Regions from separate parts of the Herminiimonas sp. Marseille-P9896 genome, predicted to be linked through region 3. Evidence: predicted binding sites of a transcription regulator. Region 3 holds the regulator's gene; each other region holds the start of a gene.
What was found. The regulator sigma-54, encoded in region 3, starts transcription at its own class of promoters, with help from an activator protein. The targets are predictions, from matches to a motif close to TGGCANGNAANCTGCTTT.
Positions count from the first base shown of each region.

Region 1: the regulator sigma-54 is predicted to act here: its motif matches at 3,462-3,479, upstream of nirB (nitrite reductase large subunit NirB).
Region 2: the regulator sigma-54 is predicted to act here: its motif matches at 4,803-4,820, upstream of H7U06_RS05065 (pilin).

Region 1 covers NZ_CAJEVT010000004.1:262,047-269,329, reverse strand. Annotated here, with positions in the region: gene H7U06_RS15895 (nitrate reductase) at 1-541, opposite strand, end outside; gene nirD (nitrite reductase small subunit NirD) at 538-891, opposite strand; gene nirB (nitrite reductase large subunit NirB) at 986-3,424, opposite strand; gene H7U06_RS15880 (NarK/NasA family nitrate transporter) at 3,698-4,912, shown strand; gene H7U06_RS15875 (bifunctional protein-serine/threonine kinase/phosphatase) at 4,949-6,664, shown strand; gene H7U06_RS15870 (ABC transporter ATP-binding protein) at 6,719-7,283, opposite strand, start outside.
Region 2 covers NZ_CAJEVT010000001.1:1,037,981-1,045,263, reverse strand. Annotated here, with positions in the region: gene H7U06_RS05085 (DUF2946 family protein) at 1-316, shown strand, start outside; gene H7U06_RS05080 (M48 family metalloprotease) at 327-1,901, opposite strand; gene moaC (cyclic pyranopterin monophosphate synthase MoaC) at 1,945-2,472, shown strand; gene H7U06_RS05070 (tetratricopeptide repeat protein) at 2,481-4,199, opposite strand; gene H7U06_RS05065 (pilin) at 4,278-4,742, opposite strand; gene H7U06_RS05060 (FHA domain-containing protein) at 4,958-5,626, opposite strand; gene H7U06_RS05055 (Stp1/IreP family PP2C-type Ser/Thr phosphatase) at 5,712-6,533, opposite strand; gene H7U06_RS05050 (histone deacetylase family protein) at 6,865-7,283, shown strand, end outside.
Region 3 covers NZ_CAJEVT010000001.1:584,564-591,846, reverse strand. Annotated here, with positions in the region: gene H7U06_RS02895 (SIS domain-containing protein) at 1-258, shown strand, start outside; gene H7U06_RS02890 (HAD family hydrolase) at 258-797, shown strand; gene lptC (LPS export ABC transporter periplasmic protein LptC) at 794-1,390, shown strand; gene lptA (lipopolysaccharide transport periplasmic protein LptA) at 1,436-1,990, shown strand; gene lptB (LPS export ABC transporter ATP-binding protein) at 1,992-2,732, shown strand; gene H7U06_RS02870 (RNA polymerase factor sigma-54) at 2,751-4,220, shown strand; gene hpf (ribosome hibernation-promoting factor, HPF/YfiA family) at 4,325-4,678, shown strand; gene H7U06_RS02860 (energy transducer TonB) at 4,766-5,470, opposite strand; gene H7U06_RS02855 (pilus assembly protein) at 5,518-7,283, opposite strand, start outside.

The DNA of each region.
Region 1 (7,283 bases), on a different contig from region 3:
CGTAGCATGGCGGTGGGGCATCCGCACCCAGGGTTTGCTTGTAACCGGCGACCGCGCTCGACATGCACAGGCGGGAATTGGTATCGACATTATTGGTACCGATCAAACCTTTGGCCAGTTTGTTAAAGACGTAGTAATCCTCGGTCAGCAACTGCCCCGAAAGGTAAAAGCCTACGCTGTCGGGACCGTGGTCACGTATGGTCGCAGCGAATTTATTGACGATGAAATCCATTGTGGTTGCCCACGATGTACGTTCACGTTCATCGCTGCGCGCCAGGCGCATTTCCGGATACAGCGCGCGCGATTGCTGTTGCAGGCTGGGGCGCGCCGTCAGATGCAGCGTGCTGCCCTTGGTGCACAGACGACCAAAGTTGGCCGGATGATCCGGGTCACCGCGTACTCCGATGACTTTCTCTCCATCGCTTTCTATCAAGACACCACAGCCCACCCCGCAATAACAGCAGGTGGCTTTGGTTTCTGTCGATAGCAAAGCGCTCGCAGAAGGTTCAAGCCGGGCAGTAGAAAGCAAGGATGCATTCATGCAGTAGCAGCCTCGCTGACAGGTGCATTCAATTCGACGACATCCAGATAGACCTCACCACTCTCGATCTTGACGGAGAAGGTTTGAGTGCAGCCTTCATCCGGTGCTGCGGCGCAACCGTCGTTCATGCCTATGCTCCAGTTATGCAACGGGCAGGCGACACGCTCGCCGAATACGATACCTTGCGACAAGGGGCCACCCTTGTGCGGACAACGATCGAGCAAAGCAAAGACTTTGTCTTCGCTGTTACGGAAAATGGCGACATTCGGTTTATCCGCGCGATTGACGACGCGGGAACCGAGTACAGGAATGTCGCTTACCTTGCAGATGACTTTCCATTGATTAGACATATGTGGCCTTGATAAAAATTGTGATGAGTTGTTATAAACAAATGTGCTGTGTACTTGCCGGATGTCCGCGCTTAGTGCACTGACATCCGCCTGATCAGATCGACAATGGTTCGAACTGACGTGTATCGACCATCGCTTTTTCCGGTTCATGCCATGGATCGGACTCACCTTCCAACGAGAACAGCAGGCGCTGATAAAGCGCTTTGCGGTTGGCTTCGTCTTCCAGTACTTTTTGCTTTGCATGATCCAGGCCTACACGTGCGAGGTAATGCACGGTTCGTTCCAGGTACCAGCCTTCTTCGCGATACAGTTGCAGGAAGGCGCCGGCGTACTCCAGTACTTCTTCATGCGTTTTAAGTTTGACGAAGAATTCAGCCACTTCGGTTTTGATGCCGCCGTTACCGCCGACATAGATTTCCCAGCCCGAATCAACACCGATCACGCCCACGTCCTTGATACCGGCTTCGGCACAATTACGCGGACAGCCCGAGACTGCCAGCTTGACCTTATGCGGTGCATACATGCGTGCCAGTTGATGTTCGAGTTGCTGCCCCATTTTGGTTGAATCCTGGGTACCGAAACGGCACCATTCGGAACCCACGCAGGTTTTTACGGTGCGCAAACCCTTGGCGTAACCGAGGCCGGATGGCATGCCGAGGTCTTGCCAGACCGCGCGCAAATCTTCTTTCTTCACACCCAGCAAATCGATACGTTGTCCGCCTGTGACCTTGACGGTAGGAATCTTGAATTTATCGACCACGTCAGCGATGCGGCGCAGCTCCGACGAGTTGGTTTCGCCGCCCCACATGCGCGGGATGACGGAGAAAGTGCCATCTTTTTGGATATTCGCGTGTGCACGTTCGTTGATGAAGCGCGATTGCGGATCATCCTTCGCTTCCCCCGGCCAGGTCGAGATCAGGTAGTAGTTAATGCCAGGACGGCAGCTGGAGCAGCCGTTCGGCGTACGCCAGTTCATATGCGCCATCACGCCGGCAACCGTTAACAACTTCTCGGCCTTGATCGCATCACGCACTTCCTGATGTGTATGGTCAGTACATCCGCACATCGGCTTGGCTTTGTTCGATGCCGAGTAATCACCACCGGCAGTAGCCATGATGATTTGCTCAACCAGACCGGTACAGGAACCGCAGGAGGCGGAAGCCTTGGTGTGTTTGCGCACGTCTTCGATCGTGAACAAGCCTTTTTCCTTGATCGCTTTGACGATGGTGCCTTTGCACACGCCGTTACAGCCGCATACTTCAGCGGTATCCGGCATCGCTGCTGCCTTGCTGAAACCTTCGTGACCAACGTCGCCGGGACGACCAGTGTTGGCTTCGCCAAACATCAGGGTGTCGCGGATCTCGCTGATGTCTTTACCTTCGCGCAGCAGGTTGAAGTACCAGCTGCCGTCGACCGTATCGCCATACAGGCAGGCACCGATCAGCTTGTCGTCTTTCAACACCAGCTTTTTATAGACACCGCCGATAGGATCGGACAGCAGGATTTCTTCCGTCCCTTCTCCACCAAGGAATTCACCAGCCGAGAACAAATCAATGCCAGTTACTTTCAGCTTGGTCGAAGTGACCGAACCCTGGTAACGACCGATACCGAAGTTCGCCAGGTGATTCGCGCACACCTTGGCCATTTCAAACAAAGGCGCAACCAGGCCATACGCCGTACCGCGATGGTTCACACATTCACCGACTGCGTACACGCGCGGGTCATAGGTTTGCATGGTGTCGTTGACGACGATGCCGCGATTGCAATGCAGGCCGGCGGATTCAGCCAGCGCAGTGTTCGGACGGATACCGACCGCCATCACAAGCAGTTGTGTCGGGATTTCGGTGCCGTCGGTGAAACGCAAGGCTTGCACGCGACCGTTCGCGTCGCTGATGATTTCTTGCGAATTCTTACCCAGCAAGAAATTCAAGCCTCGGTCTTCCAGAGATTTTTGCAGCATCTTGCCTGCCGCTTCGTCGAGCTGACGTTCCATCAGGGTGGTCGGCAAATGCACGACGGTTACTTCCATACCGCGCAGCTTCAGGCCGTTCGCTGCTTCCAGTCCCAGCAAGCCGCCACCGATAACGACCGCCTGCTTGTGTACCTTGGCCGCTTCTATCATCGCGTTGGTATCTTGTATGTCGCGATAGGAGATCACGCCTTCCAGATCCTTGCCTGGTATCGGCAGCATGAAAGGATTCGAGCCGGTTGCCATCAGCAGGCGGTCATACGGTGCGACGGTACCGTCGTCGGCTATCACCACACGTTTGACGCGGTCGATCTCGACGATCTTTTTCCCCAGGTGCAGGGTGATGTCATTCTCCGCATACCAGTCGACATCGTTGAGCATGATGTCCTTGATGGTTTGCTCACCCGCCAGTACGGGCGACAGCAGAATACGGTTGTAGTTGGCGTACGCTTCCGCGCCAAATACCGTGATGTCATATAAGTCAGGAGCGATCTTGCGCAGTTCTTCCAAAGTACGCACGCCTGCCATACCGTTACCAACCATGACCAATTTCATTTTTTTCATCGCTGCATCCCACAGATTTGTTGTTCGCAAATTTAAATAAGCAAAACAAATGCCAGTTTTACTTTTAGTGCACTTTCGGTAAGGGACTACTGTTTCCGCACCATTTAAAGTTGCATTTCGCACTCAACAAGTGCGGCAGCCGGTTTATTTGGTGCAGCCCCCCATATTCGTCAACACGTGAAAAGTGCACGCCCATTCGTGGATCACGTCCGCACTAAAGTGGCATGGCCTTTGCATATTTAGACGCAACCCTGTCTAACTCTGCGAGTTCTCATGCAAAAAACGTCATTCTGGAAAGCTGGTCACACACCGACCCTGCTTGCTTCCTTCTTTTACTTCGACCTGAGTTTTATGGTCTGGGTCATTCTCGGGCCGCTGGCCGTTCAAATCTCCGGCGACCTCGGACTGACTGCGGCGCAAAAAGGTTTAATGGTGGCAACACCGCTATTGGCTGGCGCCTTGCTGCGTATCGTGATGGGTGTATTAGTCGATCACCTGAAACCCAAGAAGGCGGGCATCATCGGCCAGGTCATCGTCATGAGCGGTTTGTTGTGGGCGTGGCTGGGTGACCTCAGCAGCTATCACACCATGCTGACCTTCGGTGTCATCCTCGGTTTCGCCGGTGCTGCCTTTGCCGTTGCCCTGCCACTGGCTTCGCGCTGGTATCCGCCGGAACACCAGGGCACGGCGCTCGGGATTGCCGGTGCCGGTAATTCAGGTACCGCTTTCGCCGCGCTGTTTGCGCCGACGCTGGCTATCCTGTTCGGCTGGCAAAACGTATTCGGCCTGTGCCTGATTCCACTCAGCATCGCATTCCTGGTCTATCTGGTCTTTACCAAAGATGCTCCGTCCGCCCCGCCACCTAAATCACTGGTCGAATATCTGCACGTGCTCAAGGACAAGGATGCCTGGTGGTTTATGTTCTTCTATAGCGTGACCTTCGGTGGTTTCTCCGGCCTGGCTTCGTCGCTGACGATTTACTTCAATGGTCAATATGGTTTATCGCCGGTGACCGCAGGCTATTTCACCGCCGCCTGCGTGTTTGCCGGTTCCGCCGTGCGTCCTTTGGGTGGCCGCCTGGCTGACCGCATCGGCGGCATCAAGACTTTGTCGATGATGTATATGCTAGCAGCCAGCTTCATGCTGATCGCCAGCTTCGGCCTGTCGTCGGCGATGGCAGCGGTCGCGATCTTTGTATTGGCGATGCTGGCACTCGGCGTCGGCAATGGCGCAGTATTCCAGTTGGTACCACAGCGCTTCCGCAAGGAAATCGGCGTCATGACCGGACTGGTCGGCATGGCCGGTGGTATCGGCGGCTTCTATCTGGCCTCCAGCCTCGGTTACTCCAAACAATTGACGGGCAGCTACCAGGGTGGTCTGATCGTCTTTGCCGCACTGGCCATTGTTGCCTTGCTCGGTTTGTCGGCAGTGAAAAATCGCTGGCGCACAACCTGGGGCAGCGCTGCCATGACCAATGCAAAGATCTGAACCAGCCATGCCCATCATGCTTTTAACCCCGCTGCCATGCCGCTGACACTCACCGCCGCTTATTCGACGCGCGCCGGTCTGCGTCCGCACAATGAGGATTTTGTCGGCATGGTCATGCCGGACGAACCCGAATTGTCGAGCAAGGGCATGATCGCAGCGATCGCGGATGGTGTATCGGGCAATGAAGGCGGACGCGAAGCATCCGAGTACACGATACGTGGCTTGCTCAGCGATTACTACGCGACTTCCGATACCTGGCCGGTAACGCAATCACTGGATCGCGTCCTCAAGGCCATCAATAGCTGGGTGCAGCACCAGGGTTCGATACGTGCCGAGCTGGCCGGGATGGCAACCACGCTGACGGCGCTGGTGTTGCGCGGCAATTTTTATTATTTCGCACACGTCGGTGATACACGTCTGTATCTGTTACGTGATGGTGTGCTGACTCGCCTGACTGCCGATCACGTGTGGGATCGTCCGGAAATGCAGCACGTGCTGACACGTGCTATCGGACTGGACTCGCAACTGGCGATCGATCATGGCATGGGTGAGTTGCATGAAGGCGATGCCTTCCTGCTGGCCACCGATGGTGTGTGGGCTTCGGTATCGGAATACGATCTGAAAGAGCAGTTGTTGCAGCTGGTCGGCAAGCAACAGGAAACAGAAGCCATCGCACATACGCTGATCGACAAGGCACTGGCAGCCGGTGCGCAAGATAATGTCAGCGCGCTGGTGGTACGGGTCGATGCGTTGCCGGAAACGAATCTGCGCGATGCGCTATCCGGCTCGCAGCATTTCCCGGTACCGCCCAAGCTCAAGGTCGGGCAGCAAATAGACGGCTATACGGTCGAGGAACAGATACACGCATCCAACACCACCCTGCTCTACCGCGTCTCCGAACCGCGTGCCGCGAATCAGACGCCGCGCTACCTAGTGCTGAAGACCTTGCATCCTGATCGCGCGCAGGATGTACATGAACGCTCTGCCTTTGCGCATGAGGAATGGCTGACCAAGCGCGTCGTCGCACGCTTCTTCCCGCAAATCATTACACCGGAAAACAAGACCTACCTGTATTACCTCACGACCTGGCATGACGGTAATACGCTGCAACAGCATCTGGATGCCGGTGAACATTTCACGATACCGGATGTCATTGCGCACGGCACCAAGCTGGTCCGTGCGATAGGTGCGCTGCACAGGCGCAGCATCATTCATCGCGATATCAAGCCGGGCAATATCCATCTGGGCAAGGATGGCGAGTTGCGCATACTCGATCTGGGCGTCGCGCAATCCGGGCTGGAAGCAGAAGATGAAGTGCGCGCACCGCGTGCCGGTACGCCATCCTTCCTCGCACCTGAGCAGTTCAATAATGCGCCAGCCTCACAACAAACCGATTTGTACTCAACTGGTGTGACGCTATATTTATTGCTGACACGGCATTTCCCTTACGGAGAAATCGAACCGTTCCAGACACCGCGCTTTGGCGAAGCCATACCACCCAGCCGTTACCGACCTGATTTACCGCTATGGCTGGAGAATGTTTTACTGAAAGCAGTCGCACGCGATCCGGCAGATCGTTTCGAAACTGCAGAAGAATTTCTGCTGGCACTGGAACGTGGCGCGAGTCGGCCGCTGCCTGCGATTACCCCCAAGCCACTGGCAGAACGTGATCCTGCTTCCCTGTGGCGTGCAGTGGCGGCCATCTCCATCGTGTTGAATCTCTTGTTGCTGTACTTGCTGGTGATACGTTAACGCAGAGCTACAAAACTGGCTTTGCGGATCCATGGTTCCGCAAAGCCAGTCAGATCAAGCCGCTTCCTTGGACGGATGCGACTGACGGTGATACAGGAACTCCAGCACCGCTGTCCGGTATTGCGAGTACAAAGGATCCTGCGCCAACGCCACCCGCTCTCGTGGACGCGCCAGTTTCACTTCCAGAATTTCGCCTATGGTGGCGGACGGACCATTGGTCAGCATGACGATCTTGTCGGACAAGAGTACGGCTTCATCGACATCATGCGTCACCATCACCACGGTGGACCCGGTTGCTGCGACTATCTTCAGCAACTCATCCTGCAAGTGTGCACGCGTCAATGCATCCAGCGCACCGAAAGGTTCATCCATCAACAATACCTTGGGCTCCATCGACAAGGCACGCGCGATGCCGACACGTTGCTTCATGCCACCGGAGATTTCATTCGGCCGTTTTTGCTCTGCATGTGTCAGGCCAACCAGCGCCAGCGCAGCCTTGGTACGTTCACGCAATTTGCTTTTTGCTTCGGTGCTGCCGAATACGCGCTCTACTGCCAGGTACACATTCTCATAGCAGGTCAGCCACGGTAGCAGCGAATGATTCTGAAACACCACTGCG
Region 2 (7,283 bases), 450 kb from region 3:
TTTTGTCCTGCATACAGGTGAGCCGTCGAACAATATCAATGCTGCTTATCTCAGTGCTACGGGAAGATTATTTCTGCATGGCGATGACAAATTTTCCGCGCTGGACGACCGGGATATGGCTTTGTGCTTACCGCAGATTGAACTCGGGAATCGCCCGATTAAAGATGAGGAACTGCTGGCTTGGCTGGAAAATGAAGGGAAGACCGGTAGCTTAAGTTTGCAAACAAACTCAGGCTACATCAACCTGCATTACATCAAGGATGACGACCTTGATACTCACTTCGGTTTCATACGCAAGCCGCGCGCTGCAGACTGAGGCTCGGTAACTATCCGGTATAGCCTTCTTTTTCCTGGCGTATTTCTTCCAGACGCTGCGCTTTAATCTCACGTTCACGTGCATCGATAATCGACTGATCGTAGAACGAGGCATCGGGTGCTTTGCGTGCAATAGACAACTGATCCAGTGCCGCCGAGAGACTGCCGTTCAACGCATACGATTCAGCCAAAGCGAGATGCTGCTGCGCCTGCATCTTCAATGCCGCATAGACTTTGGCCAGACGCTCATACAGCTGTGGCTCCTGCCGATACAACTGTGTCTGGTCACGTAAATAAGTCGCAGCATCTTCATAACGCCCGGCCGCAAACAGTGCATCCGCATACTGCAATGCGATGCCGCGCGAAATTGGGAATTGTGCACGCGCCGCGTCCGCTTCCTGCACTGCTTCGCGTGGCTGATGTGCTGCCAGCTTGATCTCGATAGCGAGGCTGGACAGCACTGCGCTCTTGGAACTCGGCGAGCCATTATTCAAGGCAGCACGAGCATCGTTCAACAGACTTTGCGCTTTGGCAGGATTACCCTGCCGCAGGGCAATCACGGCCAAACCATATTTACCAGCCACTATCGCGGTACGTGTTTTCAGCTGTAACTGACGTTCAAACGCGGATGCTGCATCGATCAAACCTTGATGACTGGGATCTTGCAAGACTTTCACACGCGCCTGTATCAAAGGGAAATCGAGACTATCCACATGTTGCCGGTAACGCAAATCACGGGTGCGCGCCTGGATATCGGCGATACGTTCCGTCGTCATCGGGTGTGAACGCAGGTAAGGCGGCGCGTTGTCGCTATAGTTGCGGCTGGCGGTTTGCAAACGGCCAAAGAAATTGATCATGCCGGTGGTTTCAAAACCTGCTTCGCGCATGATATCGAGCCCGACCCTATCGGCTTCACGTTCGGCTTCGCGGCTGAAATTGAGCTGACGCTGTATCGCCAGCCCCTGCCCACCCATAATCATCGCCATCCCGGCATCCGGACTGGAGCTGATGGCCAACGCACCCAACACCATGGCCGCCAGCGGAATCAACATGTCCTGCTTTTGCTTGCCCAGCATACGAGCAATATGACGCTGCGCCACGTGGCCGATCTCATGCGCCATCACCGAGGCCAATTCGGACTCATTCTGCGCCGCCAGCACCAGCGCCGAATGCACACCTATGAATCCACCCGGCAAGGCGAACGCGTTGAGCATGGGATCGCGTACCGCAAAGAAAAAGAAATCGTATTGTGCTTCACCACGTGCTTCCGGACGCACGGTCAGCAGGCTGGCGCCCAGATTATTCAAATATTCTTGCAACGGAGCATCGCTCAGATAATCGCGATTACGCTTGATCTCGCGCATGATCTGTTCACCCAGCTTGCGCTCCATCAACGGCGACAAAGCCTCGCGTTCGGTATCACCCAGGCTGGGCAGCGATTGCGCGTGCACGGGCGCGACCAATCCCGGCATGCTCACGCATGCCAACAAGCCCGCCATAGCCAGCGAGCGCAGCCATGGTCGTGATGAGGAAATAGCAGAAGGAATAATGAATTTCAGTTTCACGATGCTATGATACCTGCTCATTGCAAACGTTCCACCTCTGGCGCTTCCCCGCCCTTTTGTCACCATGACTACAAATAAAGACAACACAGCCGCCAACGACGGCCTGACCCATTTCGATGCCACCGGCCAGGCGCATATGGTCGATGTCGGCAGCAAAAATGAAACCCACCGCATCGCGATAGCCAGCGGCGTCATCCGCATGAAAGCGGAAACGCTGGCCATCATTACTTCAGGTACCGCCAAAAAAGGCGATGTACTGGGCATCGCGCGCATCGCCGCCATCATGGGTGCCAAGCGCACCAGCGACCTGATCCCGCTATGCCACCCACTCGCCCTGACCCGCGTCACGGTAGATTTCGCGGTAAACGAAGCGAACTCCAGCGTTACATGTACCGCACAAGTTGAAACCTTCGGCAAAACCGGCGTTGAGATGGAAGCACTGACCGCCGTGCAAATCGGTTTGTTGACGATTTACGATATGTGCAAGGCGGTGGATAGAGGGATGGTGATGTCTGACGTCCGGGTGGAGGAAAAGCATGGTGGGAAGTCGGGGAGCTGGTCGACTACTGATGGTAGTCTCAGCGCCCCATAAACAAAGGATTACTCAGGGCAAGCGCCGATTTCTGTGCCCTGCTTAACAGATTTGCGCATAGCACTTTTCTTATCCAGCTCACCGAGCTTCAGTTTCGCAACGCGGTTACCCAAAGCCAGACTGCTCGCATACGCACCCCTGGCTTGCTCAAAACATCCTTGCTCTTCAAGAATAAAACCCCGCGTGTACATTGCGGCTGCATTATTAGGATCAAGCGATAGTGAGTAATCAACATCGGCGAGCGCTTCTTTATTCTGTTTTAGAGACGAGTAAGCCAGACCGCGATTATAGTAAGCATACGGAAACGTAGGATTTCGCTGAATCATCAACGAATAGTCCGCAATTGCTTCCGCATATTTTTTCTCTGCCAAATACGCATTGCCTCGGTTATAAAAAATTCGATCGCTACCCACAAGCTCCGTTGACGTCAGCTTTTGGGCAGCATCTTTCCATAGTGCGCTTTCGTCAGAAAAGCTATGCAGACGATCTCGCGCCAACAAAAAACAAATAATCAACAATGGCGTTGCTGCAATCATTAACCAACGGCTCGAAAAATGTGCACATACGGCCACCAGCATGATGAAGTAGCCCGGTGCCCATAAATAACTTCTGTATAAAACAAATGGTTCCTGAAAACGCACCGCGGCCAATTCTGTCAAAAAAAGAAACCAGCTATACAAAAATCCACAGCAAAATAGCGCAACCAGCCCCTTTTTCCGCAAAAAATAAACAGCAATCAACGGCGATAAAAAGAAGAGAATCGCCTTCAGGTAAGTTGCCCACGAAAACCAGATGTCGACGAAATCAAACCGCATATCCGCCGAAAGCACCCTCACGTCGGGCACTATCCAATAAAAGAAATAGTCAAAAAAGAAACCCGCCTGCATTAATATACTGACCAGCCACCTCCCCCAAGGCTGATCCAGTATTGCAGTCTCATGTTGCAACACAACGGCCTTATTCATCTGCACCACCATCGCCCCGACAGACGGCTCATAACTGGTCGCGACAACTTGTGTCGTCATAGACAAGACCAGCCATGCGGCGGGAAAACACAACACAAGATAAAGCGAAATCCGCTTGTAAATTGAACCCAAATTCTGTTGATACAAAGCGGTCAGAAATATTCCTGCCAAAGGCAACATGATTGCATGCTGCTTGGAAAAAATAGCCATCGAGTAAAACAACGCGGCAGTGAACAAATCTGCTGCTCTGTTTTTCTCGAATGCCCGACGATAAAACCAGAGTGAAAGAAGAGAAAACAGTGTTGCAAATAGAATCGTACGTTGGGCGAGATAGGCAACACCGTATACAGCAATCGGATGAATTGTAAAAATGCACGCACCCAGGCCTGCAAGCAGCTGCGCACGTGCCGGATCTGGCCTGATGTCTATGCGCTGGAAGTTTGACTCCCTTATAGCCTGCTGCAATAAATCTCTTAACAAAAAAAATAGCGTGAAGGCGCAAGCCAAATGCAGGGCAATGTTGAAGATGCGATTGACTTCAATACTTCCACTCAAGACCTGTATCAGTCCAAGCGTGAAATAGGGGAATGTTCGTGGCTGAAGATCAAACGGTAACAGCGCACTGTCATAAACCATCATGCTTGTGAACAAGCCGTGATCGTCGAATACCAGACCATTACCAAGAAAAGGAAGATAAAGCGCGGCAGCTAATAAGGCTATGCATAGCACAACCCAAATAGAAGGTATCCCTCTTTTGCACATTTATGGATTCATCACATCGCTACTTATGAATAATAAAAAAGGGACTCCTCAGAGTCCCTTTCACCCAAAGCTACTGGATTAGCAACTTGCATCTACTGGGCCAAATACTTTAGTCATAATCCCATTGGTTTTCGTAGAAGCAGTATAACCAGAGCAACTGATAGCCCAAGTTACAGCCGTTTCACTTGCTTGCGGAGTAAATGTAACTACAGCACCGTTATATGGAGAACCAATATTGCCAAGAGTCGCAGCAATATTACCCGATCCATCCAGTGCCAAGTTAGTAACTTCATTAGTGAGCGTCGGAGTCCCAATACCCAAGCTAGTCAACGAGGTCGATGCAGTACCGTTATTGTTTTGCATATATTCCGCCTGTGCAAGCTTCAGGGAATCCACAGCCGCATTAACTTTCGCCAACTTCGCACGTGTCACATAATCCTGATACTGTGGAATCGCTACCGCAGCCAAAATACCAATAATCGCCACAACGATCATCAATTCGATCAGCGTAAAACCGCTTTGTGCTTTCTTCATCATTTTCATCGATTTCATCTTTTTCTCCTGGTTTGGGAATACAGGTAGCTTTTCCACCCTGACAGACATACAGCAATCGCTGTGCCACCCCAAATTCAGCCCAATCTTGCGAGATTGTCACAATTATTTAACGAAAAGTAACAATTTTGGTTAGAGCCGCGCCAAAATTTGTCACATGGTGCGATAAATTTTGTCTTGCGGCAGTGCAGCGACGCAGGAATACGTCAGGCCTCATGCAGAAAAACGATGTCAGTACCCGACAGGTGGATTTGGTCGCCATTGTTCAGGCTCTGGGTCAGCATGCCTATCGATGCCCCGTTGACCACTGGATAATCTTCGCCTTCGACATGGGTCAGGCTATAGCCTTGCGGGCCTATCGCGAATACGGCGACATGCCGGCCCGGGCGACCTATGGTCGTCAGGACCTTGTTCAAGACCACTTCCTTGCCCGCACTGGCTCCGTTGAGGATTTTGATTACAGCGGTTGTACTCATGGTTGCTTCTATTGAATCGCGATACGATGGTTCGGTAATTTGCTGGATATCGCCCAGATCTTCCATGCCACTTATATTGTCAGCCAATACCATGATGGAATCGTCCATGCTGGCAGTCGCGCAATACTGAATGGTATGCGTAGCAAGTGCAATCACATCACTGTCTTCCAGCAAATGTTTCGTGACGACCCTGCCGTTAATCTGGCTGCCATTGGTACTGCCCAGGTCTTCAAAATAACATCCGACCGGATGTGAAATGATCACCGCATGTTCAGCGCTGATTCCGGCCGCATCTATGACGATGTCGTTATAGGAACGCCGGCCTATGCTGGTGCGCTCTTTCAACAACTGGAATTTCTGCAAGGCGATACCGTCTTTTGCCAAAATAATCGTAGGCATTATTACTTCCCAGCTTTCTTCTTGCTTATCTGTTTACACCTGTTTAGGCGGGTTCAACGACCACACTATCAATATCTATGCCAAGTCAGGATTTGAAGCTGGCCGCCAGACGTTCCCACCACGCTTTAGGCGCGGGCATGCTTGATACAACCTGGACCAGGATGACGGAAATGTTATCGCGCCCGCCATTGTCATTTGCCGCTTGCACCAGCGAACTACATAATAATTCAAGATCCGTATCGTTATCAGCCAGCATCGCGCTCATCTGTTCACTGCCCAACATGTCGGACAGACCATCCGAGCACAGCAAGTAGATATCGCCGCCCTCGGTCTGGTAATCATTCACTTCTACATCAACTTGCGCGGCCACCCCTAACGCACGCGTAATCAGGTTTTTATTCGGTGCGAAACGTGCCCACTCCGGACTTACCAGTCCAGCATCGATCTGTTCCTGCAGTTGCGAATGATCGCGAGTGATTTGTGTCAGTTGTCCCCGCCGGAAACGATAGGCCCGGGAATCGCCGACGTGTGCGACGACAACCCGGTCATGATGGAATAAAGCGGCGACCAGTGTCGTACCCATGCCGCTGTACTGCGGCTGGATGCGTGCCACCTCAAGTATCTGCTCATTAGCAGCGCTGACTGAGTCCACTACCAGTCGCTGCAAAGACTTGCTGCTGGTGGCACGGCCTTTTTCCTGCACTTGCTGTAATTGCTGTTCCAGCGCGGCGCGGAAAACGGTAGTCGCGATGCCGCTGGCAATTTCGCCAGCGTTGTAGCCGCCCATACCATCAGCCAAAACGACTGCTTTGTGTACCTCACTGATTTCCACCGCATCTTCATTATGCGCACGCACCAAACCCGTATCGGTTTTGGCGGCGAATTGAAGCTCGACGGAATACGTCATAAAGATGGCAGATTAGCGGCTGGGTTTTAGGCGGTGAAAGTACGAATTACTCTTCTACAGGCGAACTTACATTCCTGACAGGAACAGATCATATCCTGCTTTCAGGCCAAAAATGGACGTTTACCGCTATCCGGCCACAGTCAACGCAATAAAACTGTCTTGCTTACCGCATACCAGGAAGCCGTCGTTTAAATCGGCCGGCTATAGTCGCCTGCCCGGGAATGCGCCTCTATAATGGCAGGCATGCACAGATCGGGGCGCAACGACGCATCCGCTATTCAGGTTTTTATCAAGGAGAAGATGCCGCCACAGCTGGCATCAATAATTAAATATGACCACAGTTATCTATACGCACGACGCCTGCCTGGAACACAAACCTGGCTCCGGACATCCTGAATCTCCGGAGCGTTTGAAGGCCGTCCTGCGCGCCTTGCGCGTACCGGAATTTGCCGCGGCAGAGTGGCGCGAAGCGCCTATGGGCACACGTGAACAGGTGTTACTCATCCATACCGAAGACTTTGTACTCGACGTTGAAGACGCATCACCCTACCGTGGCACCATGCCGCTGGATGGCGGCGATACCGTCATGTCGCCAGGTTCGCTGGAAGCCGTCATGCGCTGTGTAGGCGCAGCCTGCGCGGGTGTAGACCTGGTGCTGGACAACGAAGCGCATAACGTATTCTGCGCAACCCGCCCATGTGGTCACCACGCCGAACCCAGCCGTGCGATGGGTTTTTGCATTTTCAATCA
Region 3 (7,283 bases):
GCCAACGGTCATGCCATCGGCGTCTTTACCGATGGCGACTTGCGTCGCCTGATCGAAACCCAACAGGATTTCTCCAAATTGTCGATCGCCGAAGTCATGCATGCGCATCCACGCAGCGTGCACCCGGATCAACTGGCAGTCGATGCGGTCGACATGATGGAAACCTTCCGCATCAACCAATTGCTGGTTACTGATAGCAACGGCAAGCTGGTCGGCGCATTACACATCCACGACCTGACCCGCGCGAAAGTAATCTGATGAGCGCAGCCAACGATACCGTCGCCATCGAGCGCGCATCCCGTGTGCGACTGATGATTTTTGACGTCGACGGCATCCTGACCGACGGCAGCCTGCACTTCGGCCCGGAAGGCGAAGTCAGCAAAACCTTCAATGTACTCGACGGCCACGGCATCAAGTTATTGCAGCAATCCGGCGTCTCGACGGCCATCATCAGCGCGCGTCAGTCACCTATCGTATTACGTCGCGCCACCGACCTCGGCATACACCATGTATTCCAGGGCATACATGACAAGCGCAGCGCGTTTGAACAACTGCTGGCACAAACCAATACCACCGCCGATACCTGTGGCTTTGTCGGCGATGACGTCATCGATTTACCAATTTTATTGCGCGTCGGCTTCGCCGCCAGCGTACCGAATGCCCACCCGGAAGTACGTACGCGTGTGCACTACGTCACCCAAGCCAGCGGCGGCCGTGGTGCGGCGCGTGAGTTATGTGATTTCATCTTGCGCGCGCAAGGCAACTATGAGGCGGCGCTCGCGCCGTATCTCGCATGAAAGCCCTGCGCCCTGCCAATACGATCCGCATCGTTTTGCTGATCGCCTTCAGCGCAGCGCTGGCACTGGGCAGCTTCTGGCTGGTCGAAGTCATGCGCCGCCAGACCGATGAAACCTTGCCGACCAAGCAGCGCAGCGATCCGGACTTCTATGCAGAAAAATTCAATTTCGTACGCATGGGCAAGGATGGCGTTCCACGCTACAACCTGACCGGTACCGAGATGAAGCACTACCCGCTGGATAATTCCTATCAAATCCAGAAGCCGGTGATGTACAGCTTCAGCAAGGGCCGTGAACCTATGGTGAGTCGCTCCGAACGCGCACTGGTTGAAAACAACAATACCGAAGTGCATATGTATGACAACGTCGTGATAGACCGACCACCTGCAACGGGCTCACAGCACTTCCAACTCAAGACTTCATACCTGCTGATATTGCCGGATGATGAGATCATGAAAACGCCGAAACACGTCGACATCAAGGTAGGCCTGTCGACACTGAACGGCAGCGGTATGTTCGCCAACAATGCAACCGGCGAATTCAATTTATCCAGCAACGTCCATGCGGTGTACCAGGCAGCACATCCGCGCTAAGCGCATAGACGATTTTTATCTGACGCAATCATTTAGAGAACTTTCATGAAACGTTTCTTCTCCGTACTTCTGGTTCTCTGCGGCCTGGGCACTGCCTTGGTCTCCTACGCCGAAAAAGCGGACGCGACCAAGCCCACCAATGTCGAAGCCAATAAAATGGAATACGACGACCTCAAGCAGATCAACACCTTCACTGGCAATGTCGTGTTAACACGTGGCACCATCCTGATGAAAGCCAACAAAATGGTGGTCAAGCAGGATCCTGCAGGCTATCAGTTCATCACTCTGTACGGCTCGTCCGATGCACTGGCGAACTTCAAGCAAAAACGTGATGGTGGCCCCGACCAATGGATAGAAGGCCAGGCCGAACGCATTGAATACGATGACAAGGCTGAAATCATGAAGTTGTACACCAAGGCACGCATGCGTCGCCTGGAAAACGGCAAGCCTACCGATGAAGTTGAAGGTGAATTCATCTCCTACGATACACGCGCTGAATTCTTTACCGTACACAACACCTCAAGCGGCGACAGCAAACAAGGCGGCGGCCGCATCAAGGCCGTGATCCAACCGCGTGCCGCAGATACAAAGGCAAAATAAGATGTCCAGCAAGTTGATCGTCAACGGATTACAAAAAAGCTACGGCGCGCGCCAGGTGGTGCGCGATGTTGCGCTGCAAGTCGAAAGCGGCGAAGTCATCGGTTTGCTCGGCCCCAACGGCGCGGGTAAAACCACCTCCTTCTACATGATCGTGGGTCTGGTACCATCCGACGCCGGACGCATCGAACTGGATGGCGTCGACATCTCACGCCAGCCTATCCACAAGCGGGCACAACTGGGCTTGTCTTACCTGCCGCAGGAAGCATCGGTCTTCCGCAAACTGAGTGTAGAAGACAATATCCGCGCCGTCCTTGAACTGCAGCGCGTCGATGGCAAGCCACTCAATGGTGCGCTACTCGAACAGCGCCTGGATACGCTGCTAGCCGACCTGCAAATCGAAAAGCTGCGCGAGAACCAGGCCATGTCCTTGTCCGGTGGCGAACGCCGCCGTGTGGAAATCGCCCGTGCACTGGCCACCAATCCGCGCTTCGTGCTGCTGGACGAACCATTTGCAGGTGTCGACCCTATCGCGGTGATTGAAATCCAGCGCATTGTGCGCTTCCTGAAAGAGCGCGGCATCGGCGTCCTGATCACCGATCACAATGTGCGCGAAACACTCGGCATCTGTGATCGCGCTTACATCATCAACCAGGGTGCGGTCCTGGCCAGCGGACGACCGGATGACATCATCGCCAACGAATCGGTACGCCGCGTTTACTTAGGTGAACACTTCCGCATGTAAGCGGAAGAAAAAACATCTATGAAGCAATCCCTGCAACTACGAGTCTCCCAACATCTGGCGCTTACGCCACAACTGCAGCAGTCCATCCGTTTGCTGCAGTTATCGACTCTTGAATTGCACCAGGAACTGGAACAAATACTCGCCGACAACCCGATGCTGGAACGTACCGATGATCCGCTGGATCACGCGGTACGCCTGCTGGCAGATGGTGCGATGGGTGCCAGCGGTACTGCACCGGAGGGCGCCAGCGTCGAAGCGAATGCCCAGACGTCGGATAGTGAAGGCGGCTCAGAAGGCCCCGATTTACCGGAAGCCTCGAGTGGCGACAGCGATTGGAGTTTCGACGACGTCGCACGCACCTCCAAGGCGCCGGAAGACGATGATGGCCGACCGCAACTGGAAGCGCATGAAACCACGCTACGCGAACATCTGCTGGAACAAATGCGCGTCACCGTACGCGAACACCGCGACCGCGCCCTGCTCGAACTCATCATCGATGCACTGAATGACAACGGCTATCTGGAAGAAGAGCTGGAAGAAATCCATGCACGCTTGCCGGAAGAACTGGAAATCGAACTGGAAGAGTTGCAGATCTCTCTCAAGATGCTGCAGAGCTTCGATCCACCGGGTGTAGGTGCGCGTGACGCTGCCGAGTGCCTGGCACTGCAAATCAGGCGTATGCCCAAGGTCGCAATGGTGACCCGCCGCATGGCACTGGCCATCGTGGAAAACCATCTGCCGCTGTTTGCGCAGCGCGATTTCAATAAATTACGCAAGGCACTGGATTGCGACGACGAAGACTTGCGCGAAGCACAAGCCATCATCAAGCAATGCAATCCACATCCTGGTTCCATTTTTGCAACTGATGCTTCCGACTATGTAGTACCTGACGTCATCGTCAAGCGTACCCGCAGCGGCTGGCAGGTCATGCTGAACCACGACGTGATGCCACGGCTGCGCGTTAATAGCATGTATGCCAACATCTTGAAGCAAAGCAAGGGCGAGGCATCGCTTGGTTCCCAGTTGCAAGAAGCGAAATGGCTGATCAAAAATATGCGCCAGCGCTTCGACACCATCCTGCGTGTCGCCGAGGCAATTGTCGAACGTCAGAGGAACTTCTTTTCGCACGGTGCAGTCGCAATGAGACCGCTTGTTTTACGTGAAATAGCTGATACACTGGGACTACACGAGAGCACTATTTCACGTGTAACCACCCAGAAGTACATGCTGACTCCCCACGGGATGTTCGAATTGAAATACTTTTTCGGCAGCCATGTCGCAACAGAAGCCGGTGGTGAAGCATCATCGACAGCGATACGGGCACTGATCAAACAATTGATAGGAGCTGAAGACCCGAAAATTCCATTCTCTGATAGCAAGATTGCCGACATGCTGGCAGAACAAGGCATGGTGGTAGCGAGACGGACGGTAGCAAAATATCGCGAAGCCCTGAAAATCCCACCGGTCAATCTGCGCAAGTCGTTGTAGATATCGTCCTTTGTAGTTTTTGTTGTAGTTATACGTTGCTGTGTTCGGCGTAGTCACTTCACAAGACCGCGCATAACCTCCAGTGACTTTCATAGGAGCACTGTATGAATCTCACAATCAGTGGACATCACCTCGAATTGACCCCCGCCATCCGCGAATATGTACAAGGTAAATTGGAGCGCATCAAACGACATTTTGATCACGTTATCGATATTGCGGTCATCCTGACTGTAGACAATCTCCCCGAGAAGGAAAAACGCCAAAGGGCAGAAATTAACTTGCGTGTGAGAGGCAAGGACCTGCATGCAGAAAGCATTGCAGATAATTTATACGCTGCCATTGATACACTGATCGACAAGCTCGATCGACAAGTGATCAAATACAAAACCAAACAGCAAGACCATCAACACGATGCGATCAAACGATTGCCGGATGCGTCAGATGCTGTAACGCCTTAATACAAGGCAGGCCGAGCAAGTCGGTCAGATAAAATGAAGGGCGCAAATTGCGCCCTTTTTTGTTTTGTAATATTCACGGCCCCTCACTTATTCAGCTTTCTTCGCAATGTTTTCGACTGCGCGACCTTCCAGCACGACTTCAATTTTGAGTTGGCTTTTCACCGGCATCCCCGCCACTTTGCCGGGATTGAATTTGGTTTTAGAGAAAGCGTCTTTGATCAGTTGCTGCGCAGACTCGGACAAAGAAGAGTTTTCGATGAGCACATCGTCAATATCACCACTCTCATTGATAAACAAATCCAACACTGCCATCTGCGCCAATCCACTCGCAAAGAGTGCGTCCAAGTCGGGAGAGATATCGACCACCACTGCAGGCTGCTCAGTCAGCTCAGTGGGCTGAAAATAATATGGCTTGGGTAATGCGATGAGATTAAAAAGAGAGGAAGCAGCCGCATCCGCTGACCCGCGTGCTTGCGGCAAAAGATCGGCCTGATCCTTTGAGGCCACGGATTTCTCCACGACATCGGCCGTGCTAGTACGATGGTTAGCAATGTCAGTTTTATCGACATTGATATCTGTTTGCATGGATTTGCCTGCTGACCTTGTTTCCTTCTGTACGCTAAGCAAGTCTACTATCATCGCTGACGATTCTGACGCATAGGTCCCTCCGCCTACACTACCATGTACTGCGTAAACGAAACCCACTGCCAGACCACCATGAACGAAGAGCGACAACAACATCGCTAATCGCTCGGTAGCGGTTTTTTTTCGGATAAAGGCGGGCATTTTCATACAAGAATCTTGACGGGATGATGGCTAGTGCCATCATCCCGCACATCTCACTGTGCGTTCAGGACACGCCAGGAAACACGACGCGTACCGCTTGTCGGGGATGGATCTATCGGTGGCGCCGTAACTTTGGTTCCCCCAAGATCAGTACCGCTCGAAGCACCACTCGACGTCCGGATCAAGGCGCGGACCGTACCATCTGCCTGCATGATCATGACCGGACGCGTCACCAGGCCGGACCCCAGACTGATCCCGCTCACACCATTTGCCGTGCTAATAGGGCCACCTGTCAGATAACTCAACGCATAAACAAAGCTGGCCGCAGTACCGGTAGTAGGTCCGCAAGCACTGACCGTCGAGGCTTGAGGTGTAATCGTCGTGAACAATAGCGTACCCAAAGCCAGCGAAGGATCAGTACTTGAGCGCTCGCCGCCACTCAGGAAGTCCAGGTACCAGCCGTTTTTAGTCGTCCAGTCCACCGCGTTATTGGTGCTGGTACGCACCTCCTGCTGGGCAATACAAACCGTGGACGACGTACCCTCAGGACAAACGCCACTAGTCAATGTCTGTGCCACAAAATTGCTGCTGCCTGTGCGAGGATTGCCGAGCGTCACCGTATCAAGATTATCTTTGATTGCGTAAAAAGATTGTGTGCTGCTATCAGTGACATCAGTGGTACCCAAATAACGTCCCGTACCAACATAGACTACTGGCTTACCACTCAAGGTCGCTATTGCTGGCTTCGCCGTCAGCGGTTGCGCCCTACCAGTCGAATCTGTCAGGCTGACCAATAACTGCGCGTCATACCCCACCGCACCGATGTCATTATTTATATCGAAGCGCCACACATTACCCAACACATCACCACCGTATGCGGCGATAGCAGTACTGTCGGTTGATGATTGCAGTACATGCGCGGTAACACGTGACAATCCACTCGGTGTCGTTGCACTACCAGCACTCGTCGCGATACTTCTGATGAGCTCACCCGTACCTGCATTCAATACATACAAACGACCTTTGCCGACATCCGCACTGACAGTTCCGTCGGTATTGTTATAGCCGGAAGGGAGCAAAACGACCCAGGTACCATCCTTCAATTTGGCTATGCTTGGATTGCCATAGGTGTAACCCAGGTTTTGATCTGTAAATTCCCACAACAATGATGGAGAACTAGGATTGGTGATATCGAGTGCGAAGTACCCTTTGCCGCCACGATTCAAGCCCCCTACCAGTATCGTCTTCCACTGCCCCGACGTACATGCAGTGGTAGGAGCAGTCGGGCAGATGTCACCAGTTTCTGGTGAGTTATCGACATAGAACTGGTGCTTAGTCGAATCCGTCGGATAATTCTTATCGGCCAGTTTGTACAGGTTCGGCAATACCATGCTCGGGATATATGACCACAGTTCCTGACCTGTCGTCGCATCAAACGCATGCAACATACCGTCATTGGCACCTACGTAAACCGCACCGGCGCGGGTGGATTTATCTGTTTTAAACGCAGTGTAGTTCGCATCCAGATAGTTATACAAAGGTGTTTGCACATAGCGCGCCTCGGAAGAGACGATATCGCCCAGTATGTGCGTACGTTGACGGAAATAACTGCCTTCATAGCTTCGGTCGCCACGCAAGAAATTAACCAATGCTTCACCTGCCGCACCACCGGTCGCTATCGTATTATTCGTTTGCAATGTAGTGCTTAAGCAAGCACCACCGGCTGGCGAACAGAATTGCGACAAGCCGGAAGTCGCGGATGAATAGGTGATCGCTGGTGCGGTAAAAAATGCTTTCTGCGCGTTGGACAAATTAGCCC